DNA from 3 places in the Streptomyces sp. NPDC058741 genome. Region 1 is predicted to be linked to each of the others. Evidence: riboswitches for the same ligand, from Rfam matches in the RefSeq annotation. Region 1 holds a riboswitch; each other region holds the start of a gene.
The links. A riboswitch is a leader RNA that binds a small molecule or an ion and turns the genes downstream of it on or off. The one in region 1 is predicted to bind cyclic di-AMP.
Positions count from the first base shown of each region.

Region 2: it holds a riboswitch for cyclic di-AMP, as region 1 does, so the genes downstream of both, ACFW6P_RS04065 (M23 family metallopeptidase) here and ACFW6P_RS17135 (M23 family metallopeptidase) in region 1, are expected to answer to the same signal.
Region 3: it holds a riboswitch for cyclic di-AMP, as region 1 does, so the genes downstream of both, ACFW6P_RS12935 (C40 family peptidase) here and ACFW6P_RS17135 (M23 family metallopeptidase) in region 1, are expected to answer to the same signal.

Region 1 is NZ_JBHYQH010000018.1:110,669-113,929, forward strand. It holds gene ACFW6P_RS17130 (M16 family metallopeptidase) at 1-836, shown strand, start outside; cyclic di-AMP (ydaO/yuaA leader) riboswitch at 1,027-1,192, shown strand; gene ACFW6P_RS17135 (M23 family metallopeptidase) at 1,205-1,993, shown strand; gene ACFW6P_RS17140 (GntR family transcriptional regulator) at 2,182-2,898, shown strand; gene ACFW6P_RS17145 (HPr family phosphocarrier protein) at 3,043-3,261, opposite strand, start outside.
Region 2 is NZ_JBHYQH010000003.1:252,429-255,689, reverse strand. It holds gene ACFW6P_RS04075 (PrsW family intramembrane metalloprotease) at 1-457, shown strand, start outside; gene ACFW6P_RS04070 (hypothetical protein) at 462-635, opposite strand; gene ACFW6P_RS04065 (M23 family metallopeptidase) at 750-1,787, opposite strand; cyclic di-AMP (ydaO/yuaA leader) riboswitch at 1,799-1,955, opposite strand; tRNA gene ACFW6P_RS04060 (tRNA-Met) at 2,255-2,328, opposite strand; gene ACFW6P_RS04055 (dihydrofolate reductase family protein) at 2,396-3,261, opposite strand, start outside.
Region 3 is NZ_JBHYQH010000012.1:97,026-100,286, forward strand. It holds gene ACFW6P_RS12925 (helix-turn-helix domain-containing protein) at 1-248, opposite strand, end outside; gene ACFW6P_RS12930 (ATP-binding protein) at 462-920, shown strand; gene ACFW6P_RS12935 (C40 family peptidase) at 1,275-1,748, opposite strand; cyclic di-AMP (ydaO/yuaA leader) riboswitch at 1,751-1,923, opposite strand; gene ACFW6P_RS12940 (hypothetical protein) at 2,301-2,609, opposite strand; gene ACFW6P_RS12945 (ATP-dependent Clp protease proteolytic subunit) at 2,617-3,252, opposite strand.

The DNA of each region.
Region 1 (3,261 bases):
AGGAGACGGTCGCCGCGATCGACTCCGCGGCCGTACGCGGCTTCTACGAGAAGCACGTCCGCCCCGCCACCGCCACCGCGGTGGTCGTCGGCGACCTGACCGGCATCGACCTCGACGCTCTGCTGGGCGACACGCTCGGCGCCTGGACCGGGTCGCAGGCCGAGCCGCGGCCGGTGCCGCCGGTGACCGCCGACGACAGGGGGCGGGTCGTCATCGTGGACCGCCCGGGCGCCGTGCAGACGCAGCTGCTGATCGGCCGCATCGGCCCGGACCGGCATGACCGCGTCTGGCCCGCGCAGGTGCTCGGCACGTACTGCCTCGGCGGCACCCTCACCTCCCGGCTGGACCGCGTCCTGCGCGAGGAGAAGGGCTACACCTACGGCGTGCGCGCGTTCGCCCAGGTCCTGCGGTCCGCTCCGGACGGCACCGGTGCCTCGATGCTCGCCATCAGCGGCTCCGTGGACACGCCCAACACCGGCCCGGCCCTGCAGGACCTGTGGACGGTGCTGCGCACGCTCGCCGCGCAGGGCCTGACGGACGCCGAGCGGGACGTCGCCGTGCAGAACCTGGTCGGTGTCGCGCCGCTGAAGTACGAGACGGCGGCCGCCGTCGCGTCGACGCTGGCCGACCAGGTCGAGCAGCACCTGCCCGACGACTACCAGGCCACGCTGTACCGGCAGCTCGCCGCGACCGGCACCGTGGAGGCCACCGCGGCGGCCGTCAGCGCCTTCCCGGTGGACCGGCTGGTGACCGTCCTCGTCGGCGACGCGGCGCAGATCCAGGGGCCGGTCGACGCCCTCGGCATCGGCGAAGTCTCGGTCGTCGCCGCCGAGTAGGGGCACGCGCGCGGGAGCCCTGGTCGTCCTGGAAGGCACCAGGGCTCCTTTACGCCCGAATTGGTATGGAGGTTGCCCGTCTGCCCTGTGGGATGCGCTACAAAAGCGGGGTTCCGTTTGGGAATTGAAAGTGCCCCCGCTTAGCGTCATCCGGGCTGTTCGTCAGGCAGTGCGCCGCACCCGCGGCACCGGACAGTCATCGCCGAGTCCCCGTACGGCGCGAGCCAGGGGAGCCGGGGACCCATCAGCAGTCCCTGGGGTGAATCGGACGCCCGCGCGAGCCGCGAGGGGGTCCGTAGGAGACCTTCCTGCTCCGAACCCGTCAGCTAACCCGGTAGGCGAGAGGGAAGGAAAGGACCAGCCACCACATGGCGTTCACCCGCGCCGCCGGGAAGCACCGACGTCCCAGCCGGATGCAGCGTGGCACCGCCCGCGCGGCGGGCGTAGCGGCCCTCGCCACCACCGGTGTCATCGGCACCGTGGCCGCTCCGGCCGCCGTCGCCGCCGACCCCGCTCCCGAGCAGACCGGTCTCACTCCCGTCGTCACCATGGGCGACACCGTCGCCCAGCAGATCGGCGCCCAGGCCGTCGCCCAGAAGCAGGCGGCCGAGGAGGCCGCCGCCAGGCAGAGGGCCGAGGAGGCCGCCCGCGAGCAGGCCGCCGAGGCCGCCAAGAGGGCCAAGGAAGCGGCCGAGAAGGCCCGCGAGGCCAAGGAGCGCGCCGCCCGCGAGGCCGAGCGCAAGCGCCTCAACACCTTCGTCTCCCCGATCTCCGGCTCGTACGTCTCCACCGGCTACCAGACCAGCAGCGGCCTGTGGTCCTCCGGCAGCCACACCGGCGTCGACTTCCACGCCGCCACCGGCACCTCCGTCCACGCGGTCGGTACGGGCACGGTCGTCGAGGCCGGCTGGGGCGGCTCCTACGGCAACCAGATCGTGATCAAGATGAACGACGGCACGTACACCCAGTACGGCCACCTGTCGTCCATCGCCGTCTCCGTGGGCCAGAAGGTCACGCCCGGCCAGCAGATCGGCCTGTCCGGCGCCACCGGCAACGTGACCGGCCCGCACCTGCACTTCGAGGCCCGCACGAGCCCCGAGTACGGCTCGGACATGGACCCCGTCGCCTACCTCCGCTCGCACGGCGTGAACATCTGACGGATCCCGCTCCGCGTCCCCGGGCCCCGGCCGCACGAGCCGGGGCCTTTCGGGTTTTCGGCAGCCGGCCCCTGTCCGAAAAATATCCCTGATTTCCGGCCCGCCGTCGGAAATTCCCGCTCATTGCCATAGAGTCACGGAACACGTGTCACGCGTCGGCATTTCACGGGGATTGGCGGAGGTCGGTCATGCGTATTCCCGCGCACTCGGTCTGCACGGCCATCCGGGACGACATCGTCGCGGGTGTCCACGAACGCGGCAGCCGGCTCACCGAGGAACTCCTCGCCCGCCGCTACGGTGTCTCACGCGTCCCCGTCCGGGAGGCCCTGCGGACCCTGGAGGCCGAGGGTTTCGTGGTGACCCGGCGGCACGCGGGCGCGTGCGTCGCCGAGCCCACCGAGCAGGAGGCGGCCGACCTGCTGGAGATGCGCGTGCTGCTGGAGCCGCTCGGCGCCGCCCGGGCCGCCCAGCGCCGCACCGAGGCCCACCTGAAGGTCCTGCGCGGCCTGGTCCGGCTGGGCCAGGAGCGCGCCCGCCGGGGAGGCGGCGACGACCTGCGCTCTCTGGGCGGGTGGTTCCACGAGACGCTCGCGCAGGCCTCCGGCAGCCCCGCCCTCACCTCGGCGCTCACCCAGCTCCGCCACAAGATCGCGTGGATGTACGCCGTCGAGCCGCCGGCCAGTCCCGCGGAGTACTGGGGCGAGCACGGGGCGATCGTGGACGCTGTGGCGCGCGGGGACGGCGAGCGCGCGCGGGCGCTCACGGCGCTGCACGCCGAGCGCGCCACGGCCGCGCACCGTCTGCGCATCGGCTCCACCGGGCAGCACATCGGCTCCGCCGGGGAGCGCCCCGAGCGTGTGAGGAATGCGCAACATGGCGTAAACACGGGAAGCCCGCGGCATTAACATGCGAGCCGTATACAAAGAGCGGGATATTCGCGGGGGCTGTTTGCGCTGCCCGCGAACAGGAAATGCGGGGGGAATGCGAAGGGCTCGCCCGTGAATGCGGACGAGCCCTTCAGGGTGCGCCGGGTCAGGCGCGGGAAATACTCAGACGGTCTCGGGAAGCTCCTCGAGGCCCTCGGAGACCAGCTTGGCCAGCCGGTCCAGGGCGACGTCCGCGCCCTCGGCGTCGGAGGCGAGGACGATCTCCTCGCCGCCCTGGGCGCCGAGGCCCAGGACCGCCAGCATGGAGGCCGCGTTGACGGGCTTGCCGCCTGCCTTGGCGATCGTCACCGGGACGCCTGCGGCCGTGGCGGCTCGGACGAA
Region 2 (3,261 bases), on a different contig from region 1:
ATGGCTGGTGATCTGGACGCGGCAGCGCGAGCTGAGGACCGTGCGCACGGAGCTGCCGGCGTACGCGGTGGCGGGCTGGCTGACCCCGGCCGAGCCGTACGCGCTCGGCTCGATGCGGGCGCGCCGCATCGCCCGCCAGTACGCCCGCCGCCACGCCGGGCGGGCGGCGGCCCGGCAGGTCGCGCGGTACGAGGCCTACGCGACGTCCCTCGCGTTCCTGCGGCACCGGGGCCGCCTGGGCCGCGCCGGTGCCGGCTTCGTCGTACGGGAACGGGAACTGCTGCACGAGCTGTGGCGGCGCCGCGAGGTGGCCCGCCCGGCCCTGGACCACGCGGCCCGGGTCACGGCCCCTCCGGTCCCGGTGCCGGCCCCGCCCTGGCCGGTGCCCGGGGTGTACGGGTACGGCCATCCGCAGACGCCGTACCCCGCCCAGCCCTACAACCCCTACCGTTCCTGACGCCTCAGGCCGATGCCGTGGTGAGCCGCTCGGTCTCCGCGTCGGCCGGGACGACCTCGCCCACCCCCAGCAGTGCGGGCGGCCGCTGCACCCTCCGGACGGAGGCGATCGGGGCCACGACCGTCGGCCGGTCGGCGAGCCAGGCGCCGCAGGAGCCGAGCTCGCGTGGAGACGTCATGGTCCACGTCGACGCCGTGGGCGGAAGGGCCCCTTCAGGGAACGGCGAAACCGGCAGCCCTGACGTCGGGGGGGCGTCGTCAGGGCTGCCGGTGCTTCGAACGGCGTGCTCCGCTTACGGGTTGAGGCCCTTGCCCTGCAGCCATGCCATGGGATCGAGGCCGGTCGCGGAACCCCCGGAGTGCACCTCCAGGTGGAGGTGTGCGCCGGTGACGTTGCCGGTGGCGCCGACGCGGCCGATCACATCGCCCGTGCTGACCTTCTGGCCGACGCTGACGCCGATGGACGACTGGTGCGCGTACCAGATCTCGGTGCCGTCGTCGAGGGTGAGGACGGTCTTGTAGCCGTAGGAGCCGCTCCAGCCCGCCTCGGTGATGGTGCCGGTGTGCACCGCCTTGATCGGCGTGCCGGTGGGGGCGGCGAAGTCCAGGCCGGTGTGGTAGCCGGAGGACCAGTAGGCGCCGGCCTGGCCGAAGGACGAGGTGATGGTGTACGAGGAGGTCGGCAGCGTGTACTGCTTGGCGAGGGCGGCGAGCCGCTCGGCCTCGGCCTTCTCGCGGGCCTCCTCCTCGGCCTTCCGCTTGGCCTCGGCGGCCTTGGCCTCGGCCTCCTTCTCCGCCTTGGCTGCCGCGGCCCGGGCGGCCTCGTCGGCGGCGGCCGCGGCCTCTTCGGCGGCCTTGGTGTCGATCTGGTCCTGCTGGTGCTCGACCTGGGCCATGATCCGGGCGCGCAGGGCCTCGCCGGCGCCGCTGGTGCCCTGCTCGCCGCCCGCGACGGTCGTGCCGAGGCTGCTGAGCGGGGTGGTGGAGCCGTCGTCTTCGGAGGTCTCGTCGTCCGAGATGAGGGAACCCACCGAGGGAAGGTCCGGAACGGAGATCGACACCGGCGGCTTGCCGGTCTGGGCGGTGGCCATGCCACCCGCACCCACGGCGGCTATGACGCCGACGCCCAGGACGGTGGAGCTGCGGGCGAGTCCCCCGCCGCGCTGCTTGCTGACACGATGCCGGCCACGGACGGGACGGATGGACTCCGCGGTGGGGTTCCACTCCTGGAACGGGCCCTCGTCGGTGCGGGGGGCGCTGTGGCCGAAGGTCTCGGTCTCGCGCTGGTCCGTCGCGAACGGGGCCATGGGGGCAGGCCGGTTGGACGCCACGTGGGCGTACTCCTTTCCTTCCTTCTCGCCTACCGGGTTAGCTGACGGGTTCGGAGCAGGAAGGTCTCCTACGCGCGTATACCGGCCGTGTTCCCACGGCGGCATCCGCCCGATTCACCCCAAGTGGTGGTTCCCCGGTTCCCTTGCGGGATTCGGCGCGTGCGCACGGAGCCGCCTTCTGTGACGGCTGGGACGACCGCGCTGCGTTATCGAACGTTAATGGACGCGCGGTGCGCATTCCAGCGGTTCCCCTTGATCATCAACCTTTTTTCGCGCGGACTTACCCGTCACGCATGGGCAAATTCGGGCGAGTTGACCGCCTTCATTGCGGCAACTGGTTTTTGACGGTGTGTCAGTTGTTACGCAGAGCGGGGCCGTTCGCTCACCGAGCGTGAGGGAAGGGGGGTGACCGCCGGCGAAAGCACCGAGGGCCGGAACCCTTTCGGATTCCGGCCCTCGGCCTTCAGTAGCGGGGACAGGATTTGAACCTGCGACCTCTGGGTTATGAGCCCAGCGAGCTACCGAGCTGCTCCACCCCGCGTCGTTGTGAGACCAGCATACGCCATGCGCAGGACAGCTCGCGCACACCGGGTCCTCCCGTCAGCCCGTCAGCCCGGCAGGTGCCGGTTGGGCGCCTTGGCCCGTCCCTCGTGCTCGGGGAGGACGACGACCTGCGCCCCTCCGGCCGCCAGCACGCCGCTGCCGTCGGCCTCCGTGACGAACGTGTCCGGCTCGCGCCAGGCCGTGACGACGCGCCGGACACCGGCGTCGAGGATGAGCCGGGCACAGGGTGCGGGACGGGAGGCGCGGCGGGCACAGGGCTCCAGGCTGCTGTAGACCGTGGCGCCGGGGAGCCTGGGGTCGGCCGGGTCGAGTTTGGCCAGGGCCGCCTCCTCGGCGTGCACGACCGGGTCGCCGTTCTCGCGCGAGTGGCCGCGGGCCAGTTCGGTGCCGTCGGCCGCGACCACCACCGCGCCCACGCTGAACGCCGTCCGAGACGGCGGGCACCGCTCGGCCAGGTCGCAGGCCAGGGCCAGCCAGTGGTGGTCGGCGGCGGCCGGGAGGGAGCCGGTGCCCGGGGCGGTCGGCTCGTAGCGCGTGAGGACGACGTCCTCGATCCGCCGGGTCTCCAGCAGCCGCAGCCGCCCGGCCTGGTAGCCGCCCGGGCCGAAGAGGCGGGGCGCCTCCGGATCACCGACGAAGAGCGGGGCGAGGACCAGCTGGAGTTCGTCGGCGAGGCCCTGGGTGAGCAGCTGGGTGTGGATCAGGCCGCCGCCCTCGACCATGAGCCGCCGTACGCCGCGCACGTCGTGCAGGTGGGTCAGGAGCCGCCGCCAGTCGAGGCCGGCGCCGAGGGGGACGACGTCGGCGGCCAGACGGAGGGCGCGGGCGCGGTCGGCGCCGCGGTCGGTCGTGTAGAGGACCTTCTCGCCGCCGGTGTGCCAGAAGCGGGCCTCCGGGTCGAGGTCGCCGG
Region 3 (3,261 bases), on a different contig from region 1:
CTGTCGTCGGACCCCGACAACACCATGAGCAACTCGCGAAGCTGGGAGTCGGCCACACGGTAGACATCGAGCAGTGAGCGCACATCGGCCGGTTTCACCCCGCTCGTGCCCGTCTCGATCCGGCTGACCTTGGACTGGTGCCAGCCCACCAGCCGGGCCGCCTCACCGCTGGTGAGCCCCGCCGAGGTGCGCAACGCGCGCAGTTCGGCGCCCAGTTTCCGGCGGCGCACCGCGGGACCGTGCTGCATGGGCTCCTCCTTACTCCTTCCGAGCCACTCAAATACGGTCTCGCGTGGCAGAGTTCACCGCTTTGAGCGACAGATATATGCATATCTTGGTGGATCGCCGCCCTTCGGGAGGGTCCTGGTGGCACTCTGGCGGCGAAGCACCAGTCCGGGACCGTACTCGAACCATCCGCTCCGTGTCGGACTGCGGTTCCGTGGGAAAGGGGCGACGTCGCCATGGCAGACCATCTGGAAGCATCCGTCACTCTGCCGAGTGATCCCGCCTCGGTCTCCGCGGCACGTGCCTTTGTCGTGGGCATGCTCGCGGAGTGGGGGCTGCCGGCGGACACGGAAGTGTCCGACACCGTCCGGCTCATCATCTCCGAACTCGCGACCAACGCCGTCCAGCACACCTTCGGCCAGTCGCCCACCTTCACCGTGGACGTCCTGCTCGACCGCGACGAACAACTGCGCATCGGCGTCACGGACAGTCATCCGCGCTTCCCCCGGCGGCTTCCGGCGGCCGTCCAGCAGGACAACGGCCGCGGACTCGTCATCATCCGCTGGCTGACCGCGGAGTGCGGCGGCAAGCTCCGTATCCGCCCCACCCGAGAGGGCGGCAAGACCATCTCGATCGAGCTCCCGTGGACGATCCCGGCCCGGCCGGTCAGCACAGCGGCCCGGCAGGAGCCGTGATCCGGCGTCGCCCGGGGCGGCGTACGGCGTCCCGGCCTTCCGCGCGCGGCCGTCCTCCCCCGGGCCTGACGCTCCTCTCCGGCACGTCCGCCGTCAGCGGCGCCGACGGCGCTGTGCGGGCGCTTCTCGGCGTGGTGCCGGTCCTTCCGGTTCCTCCGACGGCTGCCTCGAAGGCGTGCCGGAGGGGGGCCGGGCCGACACCGTCCTCGGGCGGTTCCCCGGAGGGGTGCCGGAGGCCGGACGCACCCGTCCCGTCCCGCCGCCCCGCCCGCCGCACCAGGAGCGGCCGGCGCGGACCCGTGTCACGCTCCGGAGTGCGGTGGCGTGTCAGGACGCCGCCGCACTCAGGGCGGTTCATTTCACGCGTCCGTACCAGACGCTCTTGGTCCAGATCTTCTGCAGGCGCACCACGTCCCCGGTCTTCGGGGCGTGCCAGAGCCTGTTCTTACCCGCGTAGATGCCGACGTGGTACACGTTCCGGCCCGAGTGGAAGAACACCAGGTCCCCGGCCTTGCGGTTCCTGGGGGAGATGTGGCGCGTCTTGTTGTACTGCTGGGCGGCCGTGCGCGGCAGCTTCTTGCCCGCCTTCCTGAACGAGTAGAGCGTGAGCCCCGAGCAGTCGAACCGGTACGGTCCGGTGGCCCCGTACCGGTAGGGCGAGCCCTTCTTGGACGCCGCGACCTTGAGTGCCTTCGTCCCATGGGTGGCCGCCGAGGCCTCGGCCGAGAAGCCGGGTGCCACGATCGAGCCGCCCACGGCGGCGATCGTGAGGGCCGAGGCGGTACCGGCCCGGACCATGAGCGACGGAACACGATTCAGCGCAGTCATGCGCACCCCTTCGTCAGCCGCCTGTGAAGGATGACCTGTCGGATTCGGGCTGGCGAAGTTGCCCGGCCGCTGACGCGGCTTCACCCCAAGGGCTGCTCGGATCCGGTCATGGCGTGACCGTCCCGGCGACCCGTCGTGCTTGGGTCCTCCACTCCTGCCGATGCACTTCCGTCGACCGGTCGTCCGTGCGGCGGCAGGACTCGGCGTCCGCCCGGACCGCCCCGCCGCTGTGGCGGGGGCTTGTCGTCAGACAGGGATCTTGCTTCATGCTTGTCCTGATATCCCAACGGAACCGGTTATTTGTGTTGTTACTCACCACTCGCCCGTTCGGGTGGCCGCGTCTGTGTTCGAGCCACGGTGCACCGCTCCGCCGGCCGCCGGACCAGCGGTGGAATGCCCCATTCCGCCCTTCGGGCACGCGCGTCGCGCAACTGTGAGGGGCCAAAAAAAGCACCCCCGTCTACTCCGGACAGGGGTACGTCTTTCGGGCCGTTTCGACTCGGCTCCGGACGCTCCGTCCTCGGGCCGGGCGTCCGGACCGTCGCCTCCGTGTCAACTCACGGAGTCCGTAGGCAGGGTGACCCGCGCCGTGCGCCGCTCGCCGTCCAGGACGCGCAGCGCCCGCGCCAGCGTGGCGGCGTGCAGTTCCGTCTCGCCCCGCTGGTGCATCAGGGCCAGCGCGTCGCGCAGTGCCGTCGCCTTGCCGACCAGTGCCTGGGCGGCGCGCAGTCCGCGGTAGGTGTCGCCGGGCAGGGAGGGGTTGATGCGACCGAGCAGGTCGACGACGTCGAGGTAACGGTCGATCAGCTCCGACTCGGCGCCGGTCAGGGCGGGCAGCGGGGGCAGTTCGGGAGGCAGCACCGGCGGCTCACTCCCCGGTCGGCACGGCCATGGTGGCCTTGCGGTTCGGCACGATCCTGTCGGCCAGGCCGTACTCCAGTGCCTCCTGGGCCGTGAGGACCTTGTCCCGCTCGATGTCCGCGCGGACCTGCTCGCGGCTGCGGCCCGTGTACCGGGCGAGCAGTTCCTCCATACGGGCCCGGATGCGCATCAACTCGTCGGCCTGGATCGCCAGATCGGTGGCCTGTCCGCGGACCGGCTCGGGCAGCGCCGGCTGATGGATCACCAGGCGCGCGTCGGGCAGCACGGAGCGCTTGCCGGGTGTGCCCGCCGCGAGCAGCACCGAGGCGGCCGCGCCGGCCTGGCCGAGGCAGATCGTCTCCACGTCGCAGGCGACGTACCGCATGGTGTCGTGGATCGCCGACATCGCGTGGAACGCGCCGCCGGGAGAGTTGATGTACAGCGAGATGTCCCGGTCCGGCGCCTGGTGCTCCAGGTGCATGAACTGGGCCATCACGTCGTTCGCCGAGGTCTCGTCGACCGGCGTCCCGAGGAAGACGATCCGCTCCTCCAGAAGCTTGGAGTACGGGTCCGTCGTCCGTTGCCCGGACCCGGTGCGTTCGGTGAACTCAGGCAGCACGTAACGGGCGGACGGTCGGGTCATGGGGAACCC